2 linked regions of the Euzebya sp. genome follow. The protein of the gene in region 1 interacts with the protein of each later gene in a pairwise test. Links are inferred from orthologs where the notes say so. Each region holds a gene or a part of one and is shown on either strand. Other genes may lie near its edges.

Region 1 (7,622 bases):
GCGATCGGCAACCCGCGCACCGCCGCCGAGGTCAACGGCGAGGCGATCGCGATCGCCGACATCGAGGACCTGGTCGCCGAGGCGGCCACCGGGGTGAACCCCCAGACCGGGCAGCCCCAACCCGAGGACGCGGCGGCCGTCACCGTCCTCAGCGACGTCGTCCTGCTGGAGCTGCTCAGCCAGGAGCTGGCCGAGCGCGGCGGCGACCGGGTCACCGCCGCCGACCTCGACGACGCGGTCGCTGACGCCGAGGAGGCTGCCGGGGGTGAGCAGGCGTTCGACGACCAGCTCGCGCAGCAGGGCTTCAGCCGCGAGCGCTTCCGCTTCGAGCAGCGCTTCCAGCTGACCGTGACGCGGCTGACCGACGTGTTGAGCGCCGACGTGGAGGTCACCGAGGAGGACGTGCAGGCCGCCTACGACGCCCAGTTCGGCCTTCCGACGGTCAGCCACATCCTGGTGGCGACCGAGGAGGAGGCCGAGGCGGTCATCGAGCGGATCGAGGGCGGTGAGGACTTCGCGGCCGTCGCGAGCGAGGTGTCGACCGACCAGGGCAGCGCCGCCCAGGGCGGGCAGCTGGGGCAGCTGCAGCCCGGCGCGTTCGTCCCCGAGTTCGAGGAGGCGGCCCTGGCGGTCGAGCCGGGCGAGCTGTCCGATCCGGTGGAGACCCAGTTCGGGTTCCACGTCATCCGGACCGAGGCGCCGCCGGAGCTGGGCGACGACCTCCGCGACCAGATCGAGACCCAGCTCGCCCAGCAGCAGGTCCAGCCGCTGCTCGGGGAGCTGCTGCAGGACGTGCTCGACGCCGGGCAGGTCGAGATCAACCCCCGCTTCGGCACCTGGGATCCCCAGTTCACCCCCGAGGGCGGCCTGACCCAGCTGCTCGCGGCCGGCGACCCGCTCGGTGACCTGCAGCCCGTCTCGGCGGGCGTCGGGGACGCCATCGGCGGCGACGCCGCGGTCCCCGGCGCGACGCCCGCGCCGACGCCGGCCCAGTAGTGGCGCGAGCGCGCGACACCGCCGCGCCGACGCCGCGGCTGCTGCTGGTCGACACCGTCGACCAGCTCCCCGGACTGCTGCCGTGGCACGCCTTCCAGGCGCTCCGGAGCTGCGACCTCGTCCTGCTCGGCCGCCCCGACCACCCGCTCGCGACCAGCCTCGACATGGCCGAGGAGCGCTACGAGGTCGTCCCGCCCGACGTGGGCGAGCAGGCCGTCGGCCGCGCCGAGCTGCTCGCCGGCCTGTCCCTGGCCGACCGCGCCCGCGCGAGCTGGGTCCTCGACCGCGTCGTGGAGGCCGGTTCCGTCGCCTACGTCTTCGGCCCGGCCGACACCGACGCGTTCACACGCACGCTCGGGATGGAGGCGGCGCGGGAGGGCGTCGAGGTCGAGATCGTCTACTTCGGCCTGGCACCGAAGGGCGTCAAGGTGCTCGACCTCGTGCGGATCCAGGAGCGCCTGCTGGCCCCCGGCGGGTGCCCGTGGGACGCCGAGCAGACCCATGCCTCCCTCGCCAAGTACGCCATCGAGGAGGCCCACGAGCTGGCCGAGGCCATCGCCGCGGACGACCCGACGGCCATCGCCGAGGAGCTCGGCGACGTGCTGATGCAGGTGACGTTCCACGCCGAGCTGGCCGACGACTTCGACATCGACGCGGTCGCCGAGGGGATCGCCGAGAAGCTGGTCCGCCGCCACCCGCACGTCTTCGCCGACGGCAGCGCGGACACCGCCGCCGACGTCGAGGCCAGCTGGGACGAGATCAAGGCGGGGGAGAAGCCCGACCGCGAGGGCCCCTTCGACGGGGTCCCCACCGGGCTGCCGGCGGTGGCCCTGGCCGCGAAGGTCCAGTCGCGGGCCGAGCGGCTGGGGTTCCGCTGGGCCGACGCCACCGACGCGGCGGAGAAGGTCGCCGAGGAGCTCGGGGAGGTGCTCGACGCCGCCACGCCCGAGGAGACGACCGCGGAGATCGGCGACCTCCTCTTCGCCGCGGTCAGCCTCGCGCGGGCCTCGGACGTCGACCCCGAGGACGCCCTGCGGCGGGCCGTCGCGCGCTTCAGGGCGCGCTTCGAGGACGTCGTGGCCACGGCCGGCGACACGGACCTGAGCGCGCTGACACCCGAGGGGTGGCAGGCCCGGTGGGACGCGACCTGAGGTTGCCGGCAGGGGGTCCCAGCCCGTACCGTACGCGCGGCAGCTGAAACCGCTTCCACCACGGAGCCATGACCGCGAGCATCTCGGACGTCGCCGCGCGGGCGGGGGTCTCGGTCGCCACGGTCAGCCGTGCGCTCCGGGGACTGCCCAACGTGGCCGAGCGCACCCGCGACCGGGTGCTGGCCGCCGCCGCCGAGCTCGACTACGTGGTGAACCCCAACGCCTCGCGGCTGGCGGCCGGGCACAACCTCACCGTCGGGGTCGTGCTGCCCCACACGACGGGCTGGTACTTCCAGCACGTCCTCAGCGGCGTGCAGGCCGTCCTCCACGCCCAGGGCTACGACATGCTCCTGTACACGCTGCCGGATCCCGAGGCGCGGGAGCGGTTCCTCGCCCTCCTGCCGTTCCGCAAGCGCGTCGACGGGCTGGTGCTGATCGACATCCCGCTCACCGACGTCGAGCAGCGTCTTCTGGCCGGGTTGGGCACCCCGCTCGTCGCCGTCGGCGAGGGCGGTCCGCACTTCCCCCACATCGAGGTGGACAACACCCACGGCGCGCAGCTGGCGACGGAGTTCCTGCTGGACCTCGGCCACCGGCGCGTCGGCCTGATCTCGGGTCCCCTCGACGACCCCATGCGGTTCCGCGTCGCCAACGACCGCTGGGCCGGGTGGGCCGCGGCGCTGGAGGCCCGGGGCATCGACCCCGATGGCGACTGGGTGGCGATCGGCGACTTCCGCATGGAGCACGGCCTGCGCGCGATGGCGCACCTGCTGGCCCGCGCGCCGGGGCTGACCGCGGTGCTGTGCATGTCCGACGAGATGGCGATCGGGGCGATGCGCCTGCTGTCCGAGCAGCGGATCGGCGTGCCGGAGGACATCTCCGTCGTCGGCTTCGACGGCCACGAGATCGGCGCCTACATCGGCTTGACGACCGTCGCCCAACCCATGGAGGTCCTCGGCGCCGGCGCCGCCGACGTCCTGCTGGCGGCCATCCGCGGGCAGCGCCCCACCGGCTTCCCCCGCGTCGTGCCGCTCGCCCTGGTGGTGCGCGAGACCACGGCGCCGCCTGTCCGGACGGGCCTGGCCGCACGGCGGATCGGGTAGACGGGGTGAAGTCCAACCTGTTGGCCGTGTGGTTCGTGTGGCCTACAGTTGTTCGTGATGCTCAGTGAGCATCGGATGAGGAGGAGCGACGTGGAAATCATCGATGTCCTGGGACGAGAGGTCCTCGACTCCCGCGGCAACCCCACCGTCGAGGTGGAGGTGCTGCTCGAAGACGGCAGCCTCGGGCGCGCGGCGGTGCCGAGCGGCGCCTCGACCGGTGCCTTCGAGGCCGTCGAGCTCCGCGACGGCGGCGATCGCTACGGGGGCAAGGGCGTCGCGGACGCGGTGGCGAACGTCAACACCCAGATCCGACCGGTGCTCGTGGGCTACGACGCCACAGACCAGCGGGACGTCGATGCCGCGCTCCTCGACCTCGACGGCACCCCCAACAAGGGCTCGATCGGCGCCAACGCGATCCTCGGCGCCAGCCTCGCGGTGGCCAAGGCCGCGGCGGCGTCGCGGGGGCTGCCGCTGTACGCGTACCTCGGCGGCCCGAACGCCCACGTCCTGCCGGTGCCGATGATGAACATCATCAACGGCGGCGCGCACGCGGACTCCTCCGTCGACTTCCAGGAGTTCATGATCGCGCCCATCGGTGCGCCCACCTTCGCCGAGGCGCTCCGCACCGGCGCGGAGATCTACCACGCCCTCAAGAAGGTGCTCAGCGGTCGCGGGCTGAACACCGCACTGGGTGACGAGGGCGGGTTCGCGCCCGACCTCGAGTCCAACGCCGCCGCCCTCGACCTGATCGTCGAGGCGATCGAGGCTGCCGGCTACACCCCCGGCGACGACGTCGCCCTCGCGATGGACGTCGCCTCGACGGAGTTCTTCTCCGACGGCACCTACGACCTGGCGGGTGAGGGGCGGACGCTGTCCTCCGAGGAGCTGGCCGGCGAGCTGGCCGGGCTGGTCGACCGGTTCCCGATCGTCTCGATCGAGGACGGCATGGCCGAGGAGGACTGGGACGGCTGGGTCGCCCTGATGGACGCCATCGGCGACCGCTGCCAGCTCGTGGGCGACGACCTGTTCGTCACCAACGTCGAGCGGATCCGCCGCGGGATCGACCTCGGGGCCGCGAACAGCGTCCTGGTCAAGGTCAACCAGATCGGCTCGCTGACCGAGACGCTGGAGGCGATCGAGATGGCCCACCGCCAGGGGTGGACCTGCATGATCAGCCACCGGTCCGGTGAGACCGAGGACGTCACGATCGCCGACCTGGCGGTGGCCACCAACGCCGGGCAGATCAAGACCGGCGCGCCCGCCCGCAGCGACCGGGTCGCCAAGTACAACCAGCTGCTCCGCATCGAGGACGAGCTCGGCGACGCCGCCCGCTACGCGGGCCGGGGCGCCTTCGCCCGGACCAGCCGCTAGCCCACCGTGCCCCGCCGTCCGCGCGCCGCAGAGCCCACCCGCCCCGCGCGGCGGGCCGGTTCGGCTGCGCGCGGGTCGGCGCGCACCGCGCCCCGATCCCGTCGGCGGGGACGCCCGCGCCGGGGGCGTGCGCGTGGTCGTCACCGCGACCGGATGTACCTCGCGGGCATCGCCGTGCTGGTCCTGCTCGTCGCGTTCATGGCGATCGGCCCGTACGCCGACTACACCGCGGCCCAGGACCGCCTCGCGACCCTCGTCGCCGAGCAGCGCTCCCTGGACGAGGCGGTCGACGGACTCGAGGCCGAGGCCGAGCGCCTGCAGGACCCCGCCGCCCTGGAGGAGCAGGCGCGTGAGGACCTCGGCATGGCCCGTCCCGGCGAGGTGCCCTACATCGTCGTCAACCCGCCGACCGAGGCGCCGGCCCCGGTGAACGCGAACCCCGCGACCGACGAGGAGCCGTCCCCCTCGCCGGTCGAGCGGGTCGTCGACTGGGTGCTCGCCTGGGCGCGGTGACCTGGGCGCGGTGACCTGGGCCGCCTGTCAGACTGGTGCGGATGCAGCCGCCGGACGCGCCCGACCCGACCGCCGACGCCCTCACCGCGGCCGCCGACGCGGGGTACGAGGCGCAGGCGACGCGTCCGGAGATGGATGCCGACGACCGCGCCCTCGCCGCGCAGATGATCGGCCGACCGCTGCGCGGGCGGTCTGCGGCTGCGGTGCGCTGCGGCTGGGGGCTCCCCGCCGTGCTGCGGGTCGACCCGGCGCTGCCTGACGGCACGCCGTTCCCGACCGCCTTCTGGTTGGCCTGCCCCCTCGCGAGCTCACACGTCGGCACGCTCGAGGCCTCCGGCGTCATGCAGGACCTCAGCCGGCGCGTGCAGGACCCCGACGACCTCGCGCCGGCGCACCGCGCCGCCGGCCAGCGCTACGTCGCGTTCCGCAACGCGCTCGGGCCGCGGGTGCCGCGCGACCCGGCGGCCGGCGGCATGCCGGACCGGGTGAAGTGCCTCCACAGCCTGTACGCCCACCACCTCGCGACCCGGGACTCCGCCGTCGGGGCGTGGGTCGCCGAGCGCCTCGAGCCGATGCCCTGCCCGGCCCCGTGCGCGACGCTGCCGGAGGGACGTGCGGGTGGGGACGGGCACGGATGACCCGCGTCGCGGCCGTCGACATCGGCACGAACTCCGCGCGCCTGCTGATCGCCGACGTGGACCCGGCTGCCGGCCTCAGGCCGATCGACCGGCGCCTCGAGATCGTCCGCCTGGGCCAGGGCGTGGACGCCACCGGCCGGCTCGCCGACGAGGCGATCGCGCGGACCGCCGACGCCGTGCGCGCCTACGCCGCGGCGTGGCGGGCCGCTGATGTCGAGCGGGTGCGCATCACGGGCACGAGCGCCGCGCGGGACGCCGCGAACGCCGCCGAGTTCGCCGACGCCGTGGCGGCGGCCGCGGGTCTGCGGCCCGAGGTGCTGTCCGGCGAGGAGGAGGCCCGGCTGGCCTTCCTCGGCGCCACCGCCACCCTGTCGGGGCACCCCGGCCCGTACGCGGTGCTCGACATCGGTGGGGGCTCCACGGAGGTGGTGGTCGGGGACCACGACGTCGAGGCGTCGACGTCCCGGCGGATGGGCTGCGTCCGCCTGACCGAGCGGGTCCTGACCGCTGACCCGCCGACGATGGACCAGGTCGACACCGCCCGGGCGCTGGTGCACGCCGAGCTCGACGAGGTCGACGCCGCCGTCGCGCCCGGCCGGGCCGCGACGCTGATCGGCGTGGCGGGCACCGTGACGACGCTCGCGGCGCTGCACGCGGAGCTGGACGGCTACGTCGAGGGCGCGGTCCACGGGACGTCCCTGGCCGCGGCCGCGGTCAGCGAGCTCGCCGAGCGCCTGCTCTCGACCTCCGCCGCTGCGATCGGGCGGCTCGGACCGGTCCAGCCCGGGAGGGAGGACGTCCTCGCGGCCGGCGCGCTCATCCTCGACGAGTTCGTCGGGCGGTTCGGCTTCGCCGACGTCGTCGTGAGCGAGGCCGACGTGCTCGACGGCCTCGCCATGACGCTGGCCTCGCCATGACGCTGGCCTCCCGATGACGCTGGCCTCCCGATGACACTCGAGGTGGGCGGTGGCTGACGCGGGCACCGAGCCCGTCGAGCTGGTCGACGCCGATGGGCAGGTGCTCGAGGTCGTCACGCGCGCGGAGCTCAGACGGCGCGGACGCGCAGCACGGCACCGCTGCACCTACGTGGTCGTGCTGCGCCCCTCCGGCGACGTGGTGGTCCACCGGCGAGCGGACTGGAAGGACGTCTACCCCGGCGCGTGGGACCTCGCGTTCGGCGGGATCTGCGACGTGGGGGAGGGGTGGCGCGAGTCCGCGCGCCGCGAGCTCGCCGAGGAGGCCGGTGTCACGGGCGTCGACCTCGAGGACCTGGGCCAGGTCACGTGGCAGGCTCCGGGCGCCGCCCTGCTCGGCAGGGTCTTCGTGGCGCCGTACGACGGGCCCGTGGCGCCGGCGGATGGCGAGGTGGCGGAGGTGGACGAGGTGCCCGCCGCCGATCTCCGCTCCTGGATCACCGGACGGGACGTGGTCAGCGACTCCCCGGACGTCGTCCTGCCCCTCCTCGAGGCCCACCTGGGCCTTCCTCGGGGGTGACGGCAGGTGCGTCACAGGTTTGTCGTCCAAGGGTCAACGATGTAGTATTTCTACTACCTGAAAGAACGATGTACGACAGGAGTGATCCCGATGGTGCTCGAGCGGATGTTCACGCGGCGACGACCGGAGCAAGAGCGATCAACGCCGCCCCTCGTGCTCAGGCGCCTCGCCGCGGTCGGTGCGGTGGGCCTGTACCCGCTGTCGCTGCTGGTGCTCGACGACGGGCTCAGGCTGCGACCGCCCTTCGACAGCGTGCCCGTCGCGGTGCTCGTCGTCCTCGCGGTCGCGCTGTGGATCGCCACCTTCGTCTTCGTCAACGAGTTCCGGCGGCGGCTCGCGCAGGCACCCGACGACCA
Region 2 (3,115 bases), on another replicon or contig:
CGGCGCCGCCCTCGAGTGCGAGGACGGCACGGTCGTCGAGGGCTGCAACGTCGAGAACGCCGCCTACCCCGCGACGATCTGCGCGGAGCGCACGGCGGTCGCCGCCGCGGTCGCCGCCGGGCACCGGCGGTTCCGGGCGATCGCCGTCATCGGGTCGGGGGAGGGCCCGACCACGCCCTGCGGGATGTGCCGGCAGGTCCTCTTCGAGTTCGCCCCCGATCTGGTGGTCCACGCCGCCGGGGCGGACGGGGGGACCGCGACCTACGTCCTGGGTCGGGATCTGCTGCCCGACGGCTTCGGTCCCCGCCGACTCGATGCCGGTCAGGGTCACTGACCGGTCGGTCGGTCCTGCTCCCCAGGACGCCGATTTCGGACTTATCGTCGCCCCGCGCGATGGGTATGCTGATCGCAGATGCTCGGTGACGCCGAAGAGCACCGTCCCTACGAGGACTACGCGGTGCGACATGTCATGGGCAGTCTGGATGAGGCCGAATCCGGCGCGTTCCGGTCACACCTCCTGGACTGCGGGGAATGTCGTGCGCGGGTGGGCGAGCTGCGGTCCATCGCGTCGGACCTGGCCGAGGTCGAGCGCGCCGAGCGGCGGGAGAAGGCCGCGCGCCTGGTCGAGACCAAGGAGCGCGAGGACGAGCCCGACACCGACTTCGGCGACTTCGACGAGGGGCCGAGCCGGACCATCCGCGTCCTGGCCATCGCCGGTCTGCTGCTGATCGTCGTCCTGAGCGTCTGGAACTTCGTCCTCCGCGGGCAGAACAGCGGCCTCGAAGGCGTCATCGACGACCTGCAGGCCGCCGCGGCCACGATCAACCTGGGCGAGCCGATGGCCGTCGACGACGTCGCCCCCCGCCACGAGGGCGCCGCCCGCGTCGGCGAGCGGGGCGAGATCGCAGCGGTGGTGCGGGGCACCGACGACGACGACACCTACCAGGTGAACCTGTACGACGCGAACGGCAGCGTCGTCGACACCCGCGTGGTCCGCTCCGTCGGCGGACAGGTCAGCTTCTTCGGCGCCGGCCCGTTCCGCACCGAGGTGACCCGCGTCGAGCTGGCGGAGAACCGCGGCAACGGCCAGACGATCATCTTCCGCGCCGCCACCGACTGACCGGGGGAACCGACCCGGGGGACGCGACGATCCCGCGGCTGGTGCCGCGGGATCGGGTGGGCGCGGCTGGGATCGAACCAGCGACCTCTCCGGTGTGAGCGGAGCGCTCGTCCCACTGAGCTACGCGCCCGAGGACGGAGGATGGTACCTCAACTGGCGGAGTCCACACCGCCTGCGGTCGCGGCGCGGGCCCGCTCGCGCAGGTCGTCGATGCCCTCGGCGAACGAGGGGTAGCGCCACAGCGCGCTGCCGCTGATGAACACGTCGGCCCCGGCCGCCGCGGCGCCGGCGATGGTGTCGGGACCGATGCCGCCGTCGACCTCGAGGTCGATGTCGCGCCCCGACGCCTCGATCATCAGCCTCGCCCGGGTGATCTTCGGCTCCATGGAGGTCAGGTAGGACTGGCCGCCGAAGCCCGGGTTGACCGTCATGATCAGGATCATGTCGATCAGGTCCATGACGTCCTCGACGTGGGCCAGGGGCGTGGCGGGGGAAAGGGCGACGCCGACCTTCGCGTCCCAGTCCTTGATCTGCTGGTACGTGCGGTGCGGCATGGCGAGGGTCTCGGGGTGGCAGATGACCACCTCGCAGCCCGCCTCCTTCACGTAGCGCTCCAGCAGGTCCTCGGGCCGGTCGGCCATGACGTGGACCTCGAACGGCAGCTCGCAGACCTGGCGGCAGGCGGCGATCACGTCGGGGCCGAAGGTCAGGTTCGGCACGTACGTGCCGTCCATCACGTCCCACTGGAGCCGGTCGGCACCGGCCCGCTCGAGCGCCTGGCAGTCACGGCCGAGGTTCGCGAAGTCGGCGGGCAGGGTCGACGGGACGATCTTGGGGTCCACTACGACAGGCGCTCCACGATGATGGCCATGCCCTGGCCGCCGCCGACGCACATCGTCTCGAGCCCGATGGACTTGTCGGCGGTCTGCAGCCCGTTCAGCAGCGTGGTCATGATCCGGGCGCCGGTCATCCCGAACGGGTGGCCGACGGCGATCGACCCGCCGTGGACGTTCAACCTGTCCCACCCGATCCCGAGCTCGTCGGCGGACGGGATCACCTGGGCGGCGAACGCCTCGTTGATCTCGACCAGGTCCACGTCGTCGATCGTCATCCCCGCCCGGGCGAGGGCCTGCTTCGACGCCTCCACCGGGCCCATGCCCATGATCTCGGGGTTCAGCGCCGTGACGCCCGTCGCGATGATCCGCGCCAGCGGCGTGATGCCGAGCTCGGCCGCCCTCGTGTCGGACATCACGACGACCGCGGCGGCGCCGTCGTTGAGCGGGCAGGCGTTGCCGGCCGTGATGCGGCCGTCCGGGCGGAAGACCGGCTTCAGCTCGGCGAGCTTCTCGACCGTCGTCCCCGGTCGCGGGCCGTCGTCGGCGGTCATCTTGGTGCCGTCGGGCAGCTCCACCGGGGTGATCTCGCGCTCCCAGAACCCGTTCCCCTGCGACTCGACGGCTCGCTGCTGGGACAGCGCCGCGAACTCGTCCATCCGCTCGCGGGTGACGCCGTGCAGCACCGCGACGTTCTCCGCGGTCTGGCCCATCGGGATGTAGATGTCCGGCAGGCCCTCCGGCGGCGTCCAGTCGTCAGCGCCCTCCTCGGCGACGCGCTGCGTGCGGGCCTCGGCCTCGGCGAAGCGCGGGTTGTGCGGACCGGCGTCGGAGGTGCCGTTCACGTAGCGGCTGACGGTCTCGACGCCGGCGGCGACGAACACGTCGCCCTCGCCCGCCTTGATCGCGTGCGCGGCCATCCGCATCGACTGGGTCGACGAGGCGCAGTAGCGGGTCACGGTCGTCCCCGGGACGGTCTCCCAGCCGAGGAGGGTGGCGACCACCCGGCCCATGTTGAAGCCGGACTCGCCGCCGGGCAGGCCGCAGCCGAGGATGAGGTCCTCGACGTCGGACGGGTCGAGCTCGGGCACCTCGGCCATGGCGGCACCCACCGCGATCGCGGCGAGGTCGTCGGGCCGGAAGTCGACCAGCGACCCCTTGC

The links.
Region 2: the proteins of eno (region 1) and rpe interact in binary tests that used the Escherichia coli proteins (3 or more experiments, as listed by UniProt). The link is inferred for Euzebya sp. from one-to-one orthologs.

Annotation. Positions count from the first base shown.
Region 1 is NZ_CAXQBR010000001.1:38,122-45,743, forward strand. What follows is about bases 2,541-5,473. They hold eno (phosphopyruvate hydratase), read left to right. Parts: upstream 2,541-3,325; coding sequence 3,326-4,621; downstream 4,622-5,473. Other genes in these bases: ACEQ2X_RS00210 (LacI family DNA-binding transcriptional regulator), read left to right, coding at 2,541-3,250; ACEQ2X_RS00220 (septum formation initiator family protein), read left to right, coding at 4,775-5,134; ACEQ2X_RS00225 (DUF501 domain-containing protein), read left to right, coding at 5,176-5,473. Also shown: ACEQ2X_RS00200 (peptidylprolyl isomerase), read left to right, coding at 1-996; mazG (nucleoside triphosphate pyrophosphohydrolase), read left to right, coding at 996-2,147; more of ACEQ2X_RS00210, read left to right, coding at 2,216-2,540; more of ACEQ2X_RS00225, read left to right, coding at 5,474-5,772; ACEQ2X_RS00230 (exopolyphosphatase), read left to right, coding at 5,769-6,689; ACEQ2X_RS00235 (NUDIX domain-containing protein), read left to right, coding at 6,739-7,266; ACEQ2X_RS00240 (hypothetical protein), read left to right, coding at 7,420-7,622. UniProt on the Escherichia coli protein: Catalyzes the reversible conversion of 2-phosphoglycerate (2-PG) into phosphoenolpyruvate (PEP). It is essential for the degradation of carbohydrates via glycolysis.
Region 2 is NZ_CAXQBR010000073.1:28,893-32,007, reverse strand. Bases 117-3,115 are described here. They hold rpe (ribulose-phosphate 3-epimerase), read right to left. Parts: upstream 1,963-3,115; coding sequence 1,270-1,962; downstream 117-1,269. Other genes in these bases: ACEQ2X_RS15900 (acetyl-CoA C-acetyltransferase), read right to left, coding at 1,962-3,115; ACEQ2X_RS15915 (hypothetical protein), read left to right, coding at 413-1,120; ACEQ2X_RS15920 (cytidine deaminase), read left to right, coding at 117-334. Outside these bases: more of ACEQ2X_RS15920, read left to right, coding at 1-116. UniProt on the Escherichia coli protein: Catalyzes the reversible epimerization of D-ribulose 5-phosphate to D-xylulose 5-phosphate.